DNA from 2 places in the Geobacillus sp. E263 genome. Region 2 is predicted to be linked to the other one. Evidence: riboswitches for the same ligand, from Rfam matches in the RefSeq annotation. Region 2 holds a riboswitch; the other holds the start of a gene.
The links. Region 2 has a riboswitch for S-adenosylmethionine ahead of mtnK (S-methyl-5-thioribose kinase). Riboswitches for the same ligand answer to the same signal wherever they lie in the genome.
Positions count from the first base shown of each region.

Region 1 (7,819 bases), 1.5 Mb from region 2:
CTGGAGCGCGTGCGGTTCCTATTTATCAATCGAACGCCTATTTATTTGCCAATACGGATCATGCCGCGAACCTTTTTGGTCTAAAAGAAGAAGGATATATTTATACACGCATCCACAATCCGACGGTTACCGTATTGGAAGAAAGGGTGGCACAGCTGGAAGGTGGAGTGGGCAGTCTTGCTCTCGCTAGCGGAATGGCCGCCATTACACTGGCCATTTTGAATATCGCCGGAGCTGGGGATGAAATTGTATCGGCATCTACGTTATATGGCGGTACATATAATTTGTTCGTCAATACATTGCCGAAATACGGAATTAAAACCCACTTTGTCGATCCGTCTAATCCGGAAAATTTCCGAGCAGCGATTACACCAAAAACGAAAGCAATTTTCGCCGAAACGATTGGCAACCCTAGTTTGCACATATTAGATATTGAGGCGGTGGCGCAAATCGCTCGTGAAGCGGGAATTCCGCTCATTATCGACAACACATTCGCCACTCCTTATTTGTGCAGACCAATTGAACATGGGGCGAATATCGTGATCCATTCCGCCACAAAATGGCTTGTTGGGAATGGGACGACCTTAGGCGGCATCATTGTTGATGGTGGTAATTTTGACTGGAATTCGCCGAAGTTTCCAGGATTTATTACTCCTGATCCAAGCTATCACAACCTTGTGTATGCTGAGGCGTTTGGACCTGCTGCATACATTGTCAAAGCTCGCGTGCAGCTGCTTCGCGATTTAGGTCCAGCGATTAGCCCATTTAATGCCTTTCAAATTCAGCTTGGTCTTGAAACATTGCATGTACGTATGAAAGAACATATTGCGAATACAAGAAAAATCGTCGAGTATTTAGATCGTCATCCAGCAATAGAGTGGGTGCTTTATCCAGAACATGGCAGTCATCCAGCAAAAGAACTAGCGAAAAAATATTTGCCAAAAGGAGCGGGTTCCATCGTTGTATTTGGCGTAAAAGGCGGCAGAGAGGCAGGAGCGAAATTGATCAACAGTGTAAAATTATGGTCGCATGTTGCCAACGTTGGCGACGCGAAAAGTTTAATTATCCATCCTGCAAGCACCACACATCAACAGCTAAACGAAGAAGAACTAAAATCATCTGGAGTGACAGAAGATTTAGTTCGTCTATCTGTCGGCATCGAAAATATCGATGACTTAATCGAAGATTTAGAACAGGCAATTGCGGCTGCTACCGGAATTACATCTGATGTTTCCGTCTCATAATCACAAGAAATGATAATCATGCCATTTTCCATAATGATATAACATTTCTATTGACACTATTCGACATATAGTGATAAAATCACATTCGTAATTATTGAGAGATTTTAATTGAATAAAGTGTTTTTTGTGCTCTTATCAAGAGAGGTGGAGGGATGTGCCCAATGAAGCCCGGCAACCGTCAGCGTACTCGCTGAAATGGTGCCAATTCACACAAAGCGTCTGCTTTGAGAGATAAGAGACAGAACGGTAATCATTGCCTTTCTGTTCTCTTGAGCAGAAAGGCTTTCTTTTTGCGGCGAGCCGTCTTTTACATGAGGGAAGGTGGAAATGTGCATGATTACATTAGAAAACGTGACAAAAATATATGAAGCGGCCAATGGATCTGTAACAGCAGTGGATAATGTCTCTTTGCAAATTAAAGAAGGCGAAATTTTCGGAATCATCGGATATAGCGGGGCGGGAAAAAGTTCATTAATCCGTCTCCTTAACGGATTGGAAAAACCGACCAAAGGGAAAGTCATTGTCGCTGGACGGGATATTGCTAATATTAAAGGAAAGGAATTGCGAAAGGCCCGTCAGGAAATCGGAATGATTTTTCAGCATTTTAATTTATTATGGTCAAGAACGGTTCGCGAAAACATTGCGTTTCCATTAGAAATTGCCGGTGTACCGAAAGAACAGCGGAAAAAACGAGTAGACGAGTTGATTCAGCTTGTAGGTTTGCAAGGAAGAGAAAACGCCTATCCGTCACAGCTTAGCGGCGGGCAAAAGCAGCGCGTCGGCATCGCGCGCGCTTTGGCGAACAATCCAAAAGTGTTATTGTGCGATGAGGCGACATCCGCGCTAGACCCGCAGACAACCGACTCCATTTTGGAACTTTTGGTGGATATTAATAAGCGTTTAGGATTGACAATTGTATTAATTACCCATGAAATGCACGTGATTCGTAAAATTTGCAACCGCGTTGCAGTGATGGAAAACGGAAAAATTGTCGAACAAGGAGAAGTGCTGCAAGTGTTCCGGCAGCCAAAGCAGGAGATTACGAAACGATTTGTACAGCAGGTCATCGAACCGGAGGAAACGAAAGAAACGATTGCGCATTTACTCGATAAATATCCAAAAGGAACGGTTTTTCAATTGACGTTTGTTGGAGAGGTTACGGAACAGCCGCTGATTGCTAACGTTGTTCGCCAATTTCAAGTTGATGCGAATATTCTTCAAGGAAAAATTTCGCAAACTCATCAAGGCGCTTACGGTGTGCTGTTTGTTCATATGGATGGAGAGAAAGAGGAAGTTGCCCGCGCGATCGATTATATTCGAAAGCAGCAAGTAGCGGTGGAGGTGATTACGGATGCTCGCTAACCTCTTACCAAATGTAGAGTGGGATATGATTTGGGCAGCGACCGTTGAAACGCTTTATATGACAGGAATTTCTGTCGTTGCAACATTTATATTAGGAACGATTCTTGGACTGCTTTTATTTTTAACGTCAAAGGGAAACTTATGGGAAAACAGCTTGGCGAATATGATCATCGCCGCTATCGTTAACATTTTTCGTTCCATCCCATTTATCATATTAATTATTTTGTTAATCCCGTTTACGAAATTCGTTGTCGGAACGATTCTTGGCGCAAATGCGGCATTGCCAGCACTCATTATTGGAGCGGCGCCATTTTACGCGAGAATGGTGGAAATTGCGCTTCGCGAAATTGATAAAGGTGTCATCGAAGCGGCCAAAGCGATGGGAGCGACAACGGCCACGATTATTTGGAAAGTGCTTCTTCCAGAGTCATTGCCTGCTCTTGTATCTGGAATTACCGTCACTGCAATTGCTTTAGTTGGATATACAGCGATGGCAGGGGTCGTTGGCGCCGGCGGCCTTGGCAACTTAGCGTATCTTGAAGGATTTCAGCGCAATCATAACGATGTGACATTTGTCGCAACCGTGCTTGTATTAGTAATTGTGTTTGTGATTCAGTTTATCGGTGACTTTGTCACTTCCAAAATAGATAAACGATAAAAGGGGGAAGATCAATATGAAAAAATGGATTAGTGCATTATTTGCCATCGTTCTTGTGTTGGCTTTGGCAGCATGCGGAGGCAATAACAACGCTGATGGTGGCAAAAAAGAAGGGAAATTAACAAAATTAGTGGTTGGAGCTTCCAATGTCCCGCATGCAGAAATTTTAGAAAAAGCACAACCGATTTTAAAAGAAAAAGGCATTGACTTAAAAATTGTTAAATTCCAAGATTATGTTTTACCAAACAAAGCGTTAGCAGATAAAGAAATTGATGCCAATTATTTCCAACATATTCCATATTTAGAAGCACAGAAAAAAGAACATGGATATGACTTTGTCAACGCTGGCGGCATTCATATTGAGCCAATCGGTCTTTACTCGAAAAAATATAAAAGCCTCGAAGAATTGCCAGACGGTGCGACGATCATCATGAGCAACTCGGTTGCAGACCATGGTCGCATTTTATCGATGCTGCAAGAAAAAGGGTTAATTAAATTAAAAGAAGGTATCGATAAAACAAAAGCTACGGTCAAAGACATTGTGGAAAATCCAAAACATTTAAAATTTGAAGCAGATGTGGAAGCAGGATTGCTGCCGCAAATTTATAAAAACGGCGAAGGCGATGCTGTGCTCATCAACGCCAACTATGCGCTTGACGCGGGATTAGATCCTGCGAAAGATCCAATTGCTGTTGAGTCGCCGAAAGATAACCCATATGTCAATATTATCGCTGTACGCAAAGGCGATGAAAACCGCAAAGAAATTAAAACGCTTGTCGAAGTGTTACAGTCGAAAGAAATTCAAGACTTTATTAAAGAAAAATATAAAGGTGCTGTCATTCCAGCAGCGCAATAAAATAACGGAAGCGGTCCGCTTCCGTTATTTTTATAAAACAATCTTGATCAAAATATTTTTCACTATGAACATAGTGATATTCTCTTCAAAAGGTTGCTAATACTTTTCATTTGTTATAAGATTGTAATGAGAATAAAATGAGAATGGAAAGACAAGCAAGTCAATGATATACACAATTTTTAGTGAAAATTGGAGGTATTCTTCATGGCAGTGTTAACAATTAAAGATCTTCACGTATCCGTTGAAGGAAAAGAAATTTTAAAAGGTGTGAATTTAGAAGTAAAAGGCGGAGAAATTCACGCGATTATGGGTCCGAACGGAACGGGAAAATCAACGTTATCGTCGGCGATTATGGGACATCCAAAATATGAAGTAACAAAAGGAAGCATTACATTAGACGGGCAAAACGTGTTGGAGATGGAAGTGGATGAACGTGCACGCGCCGGTTTGTTTTTGGCGATGCAGTATCCAAGCGAAATCAGCGGGGTAACGAACGCCGATTTCCTTCGCGCCGCTATCAATGCCCGGCTTGGCGAAGGCAATGAAATCTCGCTAATGAAATTTATCCGCAAGCTGGATGAAAAAATGGCGTTTCTAGAAATGAACCCAGATATGGCGCATCGCTATCTAAATGAAGGATTCTCCGGCGGAGAGAAAAAACGCAACGAAATTCTTCAATTAATGATGCTTGAACCGAAAATCGCGATTTTGGACGAGATCGACTCCGGTCTTGATATTGATGCATTAAAAATTGTTTCAAAAGGAATTAATGAAATGCGCAGCAGCGAATTCGGCTGTTTGATCATTACGCACTATCAGCGTTTACTAAACTACATCACACCGGATTATGTGCATGTCATGATGCAAGGGCGTATCGTAAAATCCGGTGGTCCGGAGTTGGCACAACGTCTTGAAGCGGAAGGATACGATTGGATTAAAAAAGAACTTGGCATTGAAGATGAAACGGTTGAGCAAGAAGCGTAAGCGTTAGGAGGAGTATTATATTATGACGACAGGAACAAAAATACCATTCGACCAACAATATGTGCGCTCATTTTCCAGCGGACGCGGCGAACCGGACTGGCTTTTACAGCTTCGCTTACAAGCTCTTGCTAAAGCAGAAGAGTTGCCGCTGCCAAAGCCGGATAAAACAAAAATTGACAAATGGAATTTCACACAATTTGCTAATCATGTAGTGGAAAGCGCGCCGTTTGCTTCATTAGATGAATTGCCTGAAGCAGTAAAGGCGCTTATTGAAGCAGGAGAGGGAACGAAAAACTTATATGTCCAACGCGACCATACACCAGCATATTTATCTCTATCGGATGAGTTGAAAGCAAAAGGCGTCATTTTCACTGATATTTTCACAGCAGCACGTGAGCATGGGGATTTGTTGCAAAAATATTTGATGAAAGATGGCGTGAAAATTGACGAGCATCGTTTAACGGCGTTGCATGCTGCGCTACTTAACGGCGGTGTGTTCGTATATGTGCCGAAAAATGTTGTAGTGGATGTTCCGCTTCAAGCTGTTTATATTCAAGAAAATGATGATATCGCATTATTTAATCATGTCATCGTTGTAGCGGAAGATAATAGCCGGGTTGTTTATGTAGAAAACTATATTTCCGCAAAAGGAACTAGCAAAGCAGTTGTCAATATTGTCGCCGAAGTGTTTGCCAACACGAACGCTCGTGTGTTTTTTGCTGCGGTGGATAACTTGGCAAAAGGTATTACAACCTATGTAAACCGCCGCGGTATCGCTGCCCGTGATGGCCGCATTGAGTGGGCGCTCGGTTTAATGAACGATGGAGATACAGTTTCTGAAAACATTACCCGCTTAATGGGCGACGGTTCTTTCGGCGATACGAAAACGGTCGTTGTCGGTCGAGGAGAGCAAGTACAAAACTTTACGACAAGCGTTGTCCATTATGGTAAACATACAGAAGGCTACATTTTAAAACACGGTGTTGTGAGAGATAGCGCGACTTCGATTTTTAACGGAATTGGAAAAATTGAACATGGCGCTTCTAAATCGAACGCGCAGCAAGAATCGCGTGTTCTAATGCTAAGCGAAAAAGCGCGTGGAGATGCGAACCCTATTTTATTAATTGACGAAGACGATGTAATGGCGGGACATGCTGCATCGGTCGGCCGCGTTGATCCTACGCAGCTATATTATTTAATGAGTCGCGGTATTCCGAAACATGAGGCAGAACGTCTTATCATTCATGGATTTTTAGCTCCTGTTGTAGAGGCTATTCCGATTGAAAGTGTGAAAAAACAACTTATTGAAGTAATTGAAAGGAAAGTGCAGTCATGAATACGAAAGAGGTTCGGCAGCTGTTTCCGATTTTGGACCAAGAAGTAAACGGGAAGCCGCTTATATATCTTGACAACGCTGCGACATCACAGAAACCTCTTCCCGTCATTGAAGCGATTGATCACTATTATCGCCAGTATAATTCAAACGTCCATCGCGGCGTGCATACGCTTGGTACGAAAGCGACGGACGCATATGAAGGAGCACGTGAAAAGGTACGACGGTTTATTAATGCGAAGTCCACACAAGAAATCATTTTTACAAGAGGAACGACAACGGCGTTAAATATGGTTGCAGCGAGCTACGGCCGCGCTAATTTACAAGAAGGCGATGAAATTGTCATCACGTACATGGAGCACCATAGCAATATTATTCCATGGCAGCAAGTCGCTAAATATACGGGCGCCACATTAAAGTATATTCCGCTTCAGCCAGATGGAACGATCGACCTAAAAGATGTAGAAGCGACGGTCACATCCAATACAAAAATTGTCGCTATTGTACATGTGTCCAACGTTTTAGGAACGATTAACCCAGTAAAAGAAATTGCGAAAATCGCCCACAAACATGGCGCTGTCATCGTAGTGGACGCCGCGCAGAGCGCTCCTCATATGAAAATCGATGTTCAAGATCTAGATTGTGATTTTTTGGCGTTTTCTGGGCATAAAATGTGCGGTCCGACAGGAATTGGCGTATTATATGGTAAAAGGGAATTATTAGAGAAGATGGAACCGGTAGAGTTTGGCGGCGAAATGATTGATTTCGTCGGCTTGTACAAATCGACATGGAAAGAGCTTCCGTGGAAATTCGAGGGCGGTACGCCAATTATTGCGGGAGCCATCGGTTTAGGAGCGGCGATCGACTTCCTTGAAGAAATCGGATTAGATAATATCGCTGCACATGAGCAGGAACTTGCCCAGTACGCTTTAGAACAATTGTCCGCGATAGAAGGGATCACGATTTATGGTCCAAAACATCGCGGAGGATTAGTGACGTTTAACATAGAAGGAGTTCATCCGCATGATGTGGCAACCGTCCTTGACGCGGAAGGGATCGCCGTCCGCGCCGGTCACCATTGCGCCCAACCGTTAATGAAATGGTTAAACGTAACAGCTACAGCGCGTGCAAGTTTTTACCTCTATAATACAAAAGAAGAAATCGATCAACTCGTAGTCGCATTACAGAAAACAAAGGAGTATTTTGGCCATGTCTTCTAATAATCCTTTAGATCAGCTTTATCGCCAAGTGATTATGGATCATTATAAAAATCCAAGAAATCGTGGTGTTTTAGAGGGAAATAGTGTAGATATTGATATGAATAATCCGACTTGTGGTGACCGTATTCATCTAACGATGAAAGTCGAAGACGGGAAAATTGT
Region 1 covers NZ_CP041632.1:517,614-525,432, forward strand. The annotation lists gene FNL97_RS02575 (O-acetylhomoserine aminocarboxypropyltransferase/cysteine synthase family protein) at 1-1,244, shown strand, start outside; SAM riboswitch class I at 1,374-1,482, shown strand; gene FNL97_RS02580 (methionine ABC transporter ATP-binding protein) at 1,578-2,606, shown strand; gene FNL97_RS02585 (methionine ABC transporter permease) at 2,596-3,264, shown strand; gene FNL97_RS02590 (MetQ/NlpA family ABC transporter substrate-binding protein) at 3,281-4,120, shown strand; gene sufC (Fe-S cluster assembly ATPase SufC) at 4,325-5,104, shown strand; gene sufD (Fe-S cluster assembly protein SufD) at 5,127-6,440, shown strand; gene FNL97_RS02605 (cysteine desulfurase) at 6,437-7,657, shown strand; gene sufU (Fe-S cluster assembly sulfur transfer protein SufU) at 7,647-7,819, shown strand, end outside.
Region 1: linked by a shared signal. The riboswitch ahead of FNL97_RS02580 (methionine ABC transporter ATP-binding protein) and the one ahead of mtnK (S-methyl-5-thioribose kinase) in region 2 are both predicted to bind S-adenosylmethionine.

Region 2 (7,819 bases):
ACAAACTCACATATAAATGGTCTTGCAGCAAGTTAATCGCCGCGATCACACTCTCATTTCCAACGGCAAACGCCACGCGCCAGCCCGCCATATTATATGTTTTGGAGAATGTATAAATTTCAACGCCAATTTCTTTTGCCCCCTCTGCTTGGAGAAAGCTGACCGGTTTTTTTCCGTCAAAGCCAATCGCACCGTAAGCAAAATCATGAACGACGCAAATTCCGTGTTTTGCAGCAAACGACACTGTTTCTTCAAAGAACTCCTTAGAAGCGATCGCCCCAGTCGGGTTATTCGGATAGTTTAAAAACATGATTTTTGCTTTTTCTGCGATATGTTCAGGAATTTCAGCATAATCAGGCAAAAACTGATTTTCCGCACGCAATGGCATCATCACCATTTTCGCACGGGCCAGCGCAATCCCCGACCAATAATCCGGATATCCCGGGTCAGGCACGAGCACAATATCGCCTGGATTGGCTAAACATTGCGGAATCTCTACAAGCCCTGCCTTTCCGCCAAACAAAATCGCCACTTCTTTTTCCGGATCAATGGCAACGCCGTATTCGCGTTCATAAAACGCAGCAACGGCGCGTTTCAAAAAGGAATATCCTTGAAATGGCGAATATTTGTGATATTTCGGGTTCGCCACCGCTTTTTGCATCGCCTCAACGATATGCGGCGGCGTCGGCTGGTCGGGGTTTCCTTGCCCTAAATTGATGATGTCATGCCCCTCCGCCATTTTTTTTGCGACTTTATCGACAAGCGAAGCAAAAAACTGTTTTGGAAGGCTCTGCAATAACTCGGATGGAGGAAACTGTTTCATCATGAACACCTTCTCAAAAATTTCTTGAAATTCTAGTGCAAAATCATATATCGTAAAAATCAAAATGTAAAGTAAAATTTTTTCGAGGTGAATGTTCATGACGATAAAAATCGCATGTCTTCAGCTAGATATCGCTTTTGGCAATCCTAATGAAAACGAACGGCGCGTTGAAAGAGAGATAGAAAAAATTTCAAAAAATCACCCAGATATTATCGTCCTTCCTGAACTATGGACGACTGGCTATGACTTAACCAGACTCGATGAGATTGCCGATGAGGGCGGTATGCGTACAAAAGCGTTCATTCAAAAACTTGCCAAGTCGCATCATGTCAATATTGTCGCTGGATCAATTGCCAGAAAAACAGATCGCGGCGTCACCAATACGATGTACATCGCCGACCGAAACGGCATCATCGTTGGCGAATATAGCAAACTCCATTTGTTCCAGCTGATGGATGAACATCTTTACTTACAGCCAGGGGAAGAAATGGGATTGTTCACATTAGAAAACACTCGATGTGCAGGCGTCATTTGTTATGACATCCGCTTCCCAGAATGGATTCGCATCCATATGGTCCAAGGGGCGGAAGTGTTATTTGTCGTCGCCGAGTGGCCGCTTCCTCGCCTTTCGCATTGGCGTACACTGCTTGCGGCGCGCGCGATTGAAAATCAATGCTACGTCATCGCATGCAACCGCGCTGGCAGCGACCCAAACAATGTCTTTGCCGGCCATTCTCTGATAATTGACCCATGGGGAGAAATCGTTGCAGAAGCAAATGAAGAACCTTGCACGTTAATGGCACAAATCGATCTAAAAAAAGTAAGTGAAGTGCGAAAACAAATCCCGATTTTTGCGGATCGCCGCGCTGACGATTACATCGCTGCCGAAAAAAATTTTTAAAAAAGTGTTGACAAATCGGTTCATGACCATGTATGATTCGAATCAAGCACAAAACATCAAAATTGCCAACATAACGAAAATTAAAAAAAAGTGAATATGCTGACATACTCTTATCAAGAGTTGGCTGAGGGAATTGGCCCAATGAAGCCCAGCAACCGACCGTAATACTATCGTGAGATAGGGCGCACTTTTTTGGCGCCGGAAGTTCGCTACTTCCGCAGGGCACGGTGCTAAGTCCAACAGAAAGACTAGGTCTTTCTGAAAGATAAGAGGTGCGAAGATACGGAATCTTCAAGCCTCTTTCTATGCAGAAAGAGGCTTTTTAATTTACATGAAGGAGGATTTGCATTATGTCAGTTTCTCATCCATCGGTTTATGAACCATTAACGGAACAAGGCGCCATTTCTTTGGCAGTCCGGCTTGGGCTCTTTCCGGAAGGAACACCGCTTGCCTGCCGCGAAATCGGCGACGGCAACTTAAATCTTGTTTTCCGCATCGTCGATCAGCAAACGAAGAAAGGAATCATCGTAAAGCAAGCGCTCCCGTACGCAAAAGTAGTCGGTGAAAGCTGGCCGCTCACATTAAAACGCGCTGTTATTGAAAGCAATGCGCTGCGCACATTCGCAAGCTATGTTCCGCAATACGTGCCAAAAGTATACTATTCCGATGAATCTTTGGCAATTACCGTTATGGAAGATTTATCTCACTTGCAAATCGCCCGCAAAGGGTTGATTGAAGGAAAAACATATCCGCTTTTATCGCAGCATATTGGCGAATTTATCGCAAAGACATCGTTTTACACTTCCGACTTTGGCATGAATCAACAAGAAAAAAAACAACTGGCGCAAAGTTTTGTTAATCCGGAATTATGCAAAATCACCGAAGACCTTGTATTTACCGATCCGTTCTTTAATCATGAAACGAACAACTTTGAAGACGAGCTTCGCGATGATGTAGAAGCGCTTTGGAACGATGACAAGCTCCGCTTAGAAGTCGCCAAATTAAAGCGCAAGTTTTTAACCGGAGGAGATGCGCTCATCCACGGTGATTTGCATACTGGAAGCATTTTCGCCAGCGACGAAGAAACGAAAATCATTGATCCAGAGTTTGCGTTTTATGGCCCGTTCGGTTTTGACATCGGCCAATTTTTCGCAAACTTGCTGTTAAATGCGTTGTCCCGCCCAGAACAACAACAAGAACCGTTATTTGCTCATATCGACAAAACTTGGGATGTATTCTCGACAGTCTTTTCTGATCTTTGGCGCACTCACAATGTAGAACCATATGCAAAAACAGAAGGATTATTAGAAGACGTGCTGCATCACACGTTTATTGACGCGATCGGCTTTGCCGGATGTGAAGTCATCCGCCGCACGATTGGGCTAGCACATGTTGCTGACCTTGATGGCATTGAGGATAAAGAGGAACGCTTACAAGCAAAACGTTATGCCCTTCGTCTTGGTAGAAGCCTCATTTTGCAACGTGAAACATTATCTAGCACTAAAGAAATCCGTTCCCTTTTCGCACAAACAGTGCTTGCAGCAACGAATTAACACAATGAAAGGAAGGACCATAATGGCAGAACCATTCACAATCCCGCGCTCTGTGGAATGGAACGACACTCATATTACAATTTTGAATCAACAAAAGCTACCATTAGTGACGGAATATTTGGAATTAAAAGATATTGAAGATGTACGGGACGCAATCGCCACGTTAAAAGTACGCGGCGCACCGGCGATCGGCATTACGGCTGCTTACGGCCTCGCTCTTTCTGCACAGCAATATGAAACAGAATCACTGGAAAAATTTAAAGAGCACGTGCGAAAGGACCGCGACTACTTAGCAAGCTCTCGTCCAACCGCAGTGAACTTGTTTTGGGCATTAGACCGGCTTGTTTCCAGCATCGCCCACGTTTCCTCTGTTAACGAAGCAAAAACGACGCTCATCCATGAAGCGATTCGCATTCAAATTGAAGATGAAGATGTATGCCGCCGCATCGGAGAGCATGCGCTTTCCTTATTTCAAAACGGCGACCGCGTTTTAACCATTTGCAATGCTGGTTCGATCGCAACCGCCCGCTATGGCACGGCGCTTGCTCCGTTTTATTTGGCGAAAGAAAAAGGGATGAATCTTCATGTTTACGCGTCGGAAACACGTCCGGTCCTGCAAGGGGCAAGATTGACGACGTGGGAATTGATGCAAGCGGGTGTAGACGTCACTCTTATTACCGACAATATGGCGGCGCAGACGATCAAGGCGAAAAACATTACCGCTGTCATTGTCGGCGCCGACCGAATTGCCGCCAACGGTGACACTGCCAACAAAATCGGCACCTTTGGACTGGCGCTGCTCGCTAAAGCGTTTGGCATTCCATTTTATGTCGCCGCGCCATTATCGACCATTGATTTAGCAACCAAAACAGGGGAAGAAATTCCGATTGAAGAACGCAATCCAGAGGAAGTGACGCATATCGCCGGAACGCGAATCGCTCCAGAAGGAGTAAACGTTTATAATCCAGCGTTCGATGTAACACCGCACGACCTTATCACGGCCATTATTACCGAAAAAGGGATCGTCCGCGGCAATTATGAAACTGAACTGCCAGCACTGTTTGCAAAGGAGGCTCACCATGAAGCAATTTAGACTTAACTATTTAGTCGCATTTCTTTTTTCCATTATCGTCATCCTTAGCGGCTGCATGAATGAACAAGACGCCGTCAGTTCGAAACCGGCCAAACAAGAAAACAGCACGGCCGAAGAAGCAAGCGAAACAACAGCTGCAACAACCGAACAAGCAGATATCCCTGAAGAATTAAAAAAACCAATAAAAATTGCCGCCATTATGCAAATGTCGATCGGCACGTTTTCTTCTCAGTATATCGCTGGCGTAAAAGAACAAGTGCAAAAATTTGGCGGCGAAGTGCAAATTTACAATGCGGATAACGACTTAACGAAAATGGCTTCCTATGTCGAAACAGCCATTACGCAAAACGTCGATGCGATTCTATTAGATCACGGACGCGCTGATGCGTTGGAAGGTCCGGTGAAAAAAGCAGTCGAAAAAGGCATTCCTGTTGTCGCATTCGATAACGATTTAAACATCCCAGGCGTAACAGTGATTGACCAAGATGACTACAGCCTTGCATGGAAAACGTTAAAAACATTGGCCGAAGACTTAAACGGCGAAGGAAACATCGTCACCATTTGGGTTGGCGGATTTACACCGATGGAACGTCGTCATGTGATTTACGATGCGTTTAAAAAACGCTATCCGAACATCAAAGAAGTGGCGAAATTTGGTACGGCCAGCGCCAATACCGCTTTAGACACACAAACGCAAATGGAAGCGATTTTGAAAAAATATCCGAATAAAGGCGATATTGACGCAGTGTTTGCGACTTGGGATGAATTTGCCAAAGGCGCAACGCGTGCGATCGAGCAAGCAGGACGCAATGAAATTAAAGTATATGGCATCGATTTAAGCGATGAAGATTTGCAAATGATGCAAAAGCCAAACAGCCCTTGGGTCGCTACAACAGCAACGGATCCAGCCGAAGTCGGTCGCGTTCAAGTTCGCTTTGCGTATCAAAAAATTGCTGGCGAGAAAACGCCAAACATTTATTCACTAGAACCGCATTTAGTCAAACGATCCGATTTGCCTAACCAACAAGTTTCGATGAATGAGCTTCATGAATACATTTCCGGCTGGGGGCAATCAAATGTTGCCATTTCCCCTTGGATGAAAACATTGGAAGCACAGGTGAAAAACAAATGAACGGTCTTTATATGAACAATATTTATAAATCGTTTGGCACGGTAAACGTATTAAACGGCGTGAATCTCCATGTACAAAAAGGAGAAGTTCACGCCCTTTTAGGGATGAACGGAGCTGGGAAAAGCACATTGATGAAAATTCTCGCCGGCGCCCTTTTTCCAGACAAAGGCACGATAACAATAGATGGAGAAGAGCGCCGATTTTCTTCTCCTGCTGATGCGAAAAAAGCAGGCATTGGATTAGTTGTTCAAGAGGTCGATACCGCCCTGTTTCCATCGCTGACCGTCTATGAAAATATTGCTGCTAGCGACATCGTTGATACAAAACAAAAGCCTCTTCTTTCATGGAAACAGCAAAAACATCGGGCCGCAAAGCTTTTGCGCCAAGTTGGTCTGTCGATTTCGCCGAACAAGCTTATTCGCGAATGCACCTTGCATGAAAAACAGCTCATCGTTTTAGCAAAAGTGCTCTCCTCATCGGCCCGATACATTATTTTAGATGAGCCGACCGCCGCGCTCAGTGAAACAGAGACGAAGCGGCTGTTTACAATTATCAACGATTTAAAAGCACAGGGAGTTTCATTCATTTATATTTCTCACAAATTGAAAGAGGTAAAAGAGATTTGCGACCGCGTCACCATCTTGCGTGACGGAAACGTCGTCCACCATGGCGATGTTTCCACCCTTTCACTAGAAGAAATGATTCAACATATGGTTGGACGCGTTTATACAACCGTGCAAAAAGAAGCACGCACATACAGTGATGACATTCTTTTCAAAGTGGAACAGCTGCGCATCGCGAAAACAGGCACAACCGTCGATTTGGAAATTCATAAAGGGGAAATCGTCGGCATTGCCGGACTTGCTGGAGCCGGGAAAACCGAACTCGCCGAAAGTCTAATCGCCCATACAAAAGCGACGGGAGAATGGTGGATCAATGGAAAGCGTTATACGTTCTCCTCGCCAAAAGAAGCGATTGCGGCTGGAATCTGCCTTATTCCGGAAGAGCGGAGAAAACAAGGGCTTTTCTTAGATGAAACAGTCCGTACGAATCTTACGGTTCGGCTATTATCATCATTAACAAAGTGGCAATGGGTGTTGCAAAAGAAAGAAACACAAGTTGCTCAACATTTAGTGGATGTATTACGAATTCATCCGCCTTTTCCGCAAGCGGTTGTCAAACAGCTAAGCGGCGGCAATCAACAAAAAGTCGTCATTGGCAAATGGTTAAAGACAAACGCTGATGTATTCATTTTTGATGAACCGACAAAAGGTATTGATGTCAACGCGAAACAAGAGGTATTTTCGATCATCCGCTCCCTCGCCGATGAAGGAAAAGCGATTTTATATTTAACGAGTGAATTTCAAGAACTGCTCGATATCGCTGATACGATTTATATCATGGTAGGCGGACAGCTTGTTAAACGTGTTTCCGCGCGTGATATCACCTATGAACAATTGATTTATTACTGCAGCGGAGGTGATTTGGATGGCACAGCCGGCCGTTTCGATCGCCAAGAAAAAGCAAGCGCCATCTCTTCTTGAATTTTTATATAAGCATGGCACACTGCTTGCCATTCTCGTCGTCATTGCTTATTTTGGCATTACTCTTGATCGGTTTTTTACGTATGAAAATTTCAGCGATATTTTACGGTCTATTTCCATCGTCACACTCGTCGCTATTGGCATCACCTTTTCTCTGATTGTGGATGGATTTGATTTATCTGTTGGTTCGACCGTCAGCCTAGCGACGATCGCAAGCGCCGCGGCACTCGTATTATACCGCCAGGAAATTCTAGTGACGTTGCTTGTTCCGCTTTTACTGGGAGTCGCCGTCGGCTTATTAAACTCGTTATTAATTGTGAAATTAAAATTGCCGGATTTACTGGCTACATTGGCGACGATGTATGCGATTAACGGCGTGCAGCTGACGTACACGAAAGGATTTTCCATTTACAACGACATGCCGCTTCCAGACGGAGGAACGGCGCCGGGCAAATTCATTCCTTCCTTTTTATTTATCGGTCAAGGGGAAGTATTCGGCATTCCGTTTTCTGTTTTATTAATGCTAGTGGTCGTCATTGTTGCTCATCTATTTTTAACATATACCAAACCAGGAAGATTGTTTTATATGACGGGAGAAAATCGGGAAGCAGCACGACTTTCGGGAATCCCTGTCAATCGCTACCGCACTTACGCTTACGTGATCAGCGGATTTTTTGCCGCGCTCGGCGGGATTGTCCTCGCTTCCCGCATCGGAACAGGACAAGTATCAGCAGGAGCCTCCTTTTTAATGGATGGAGTAGCTGCCGCTTATA
Region 2 covers NZ_CP041632.1:2,531,001-2,538,819, forward strand. The annotation lists gene FNL97_RS13010 (pyridoxal phosphate-dependent aminotransferase) at 1-823, opposite strand, end outside; gene FNL97_RS13015 (carbon-nitrogen family hydrolase) at 921-1,724, shown strand; SAM riboswitch class I at 1,832-1,996, shown strand; gene mtnK (S-methyl-5-thioribose kinase) at 2,075-3,277, shown strand; gene mtnA (S-methyl-5-thioribose-1-phosphate isomerase) at 3,300-4,370, shown strand; gene FNL97_RS13030 (sugar ABC transporter substrate-binding protein) at 4,357-5,502, shown strand; gene FNL97_RS13035 (sugar ABC transporter ATP-binding protein) at 5,499-7,046, shown strand; gene FNL97_RS13040 (ABC transporter permease) at 6,991-7,819, shown strand, end outside.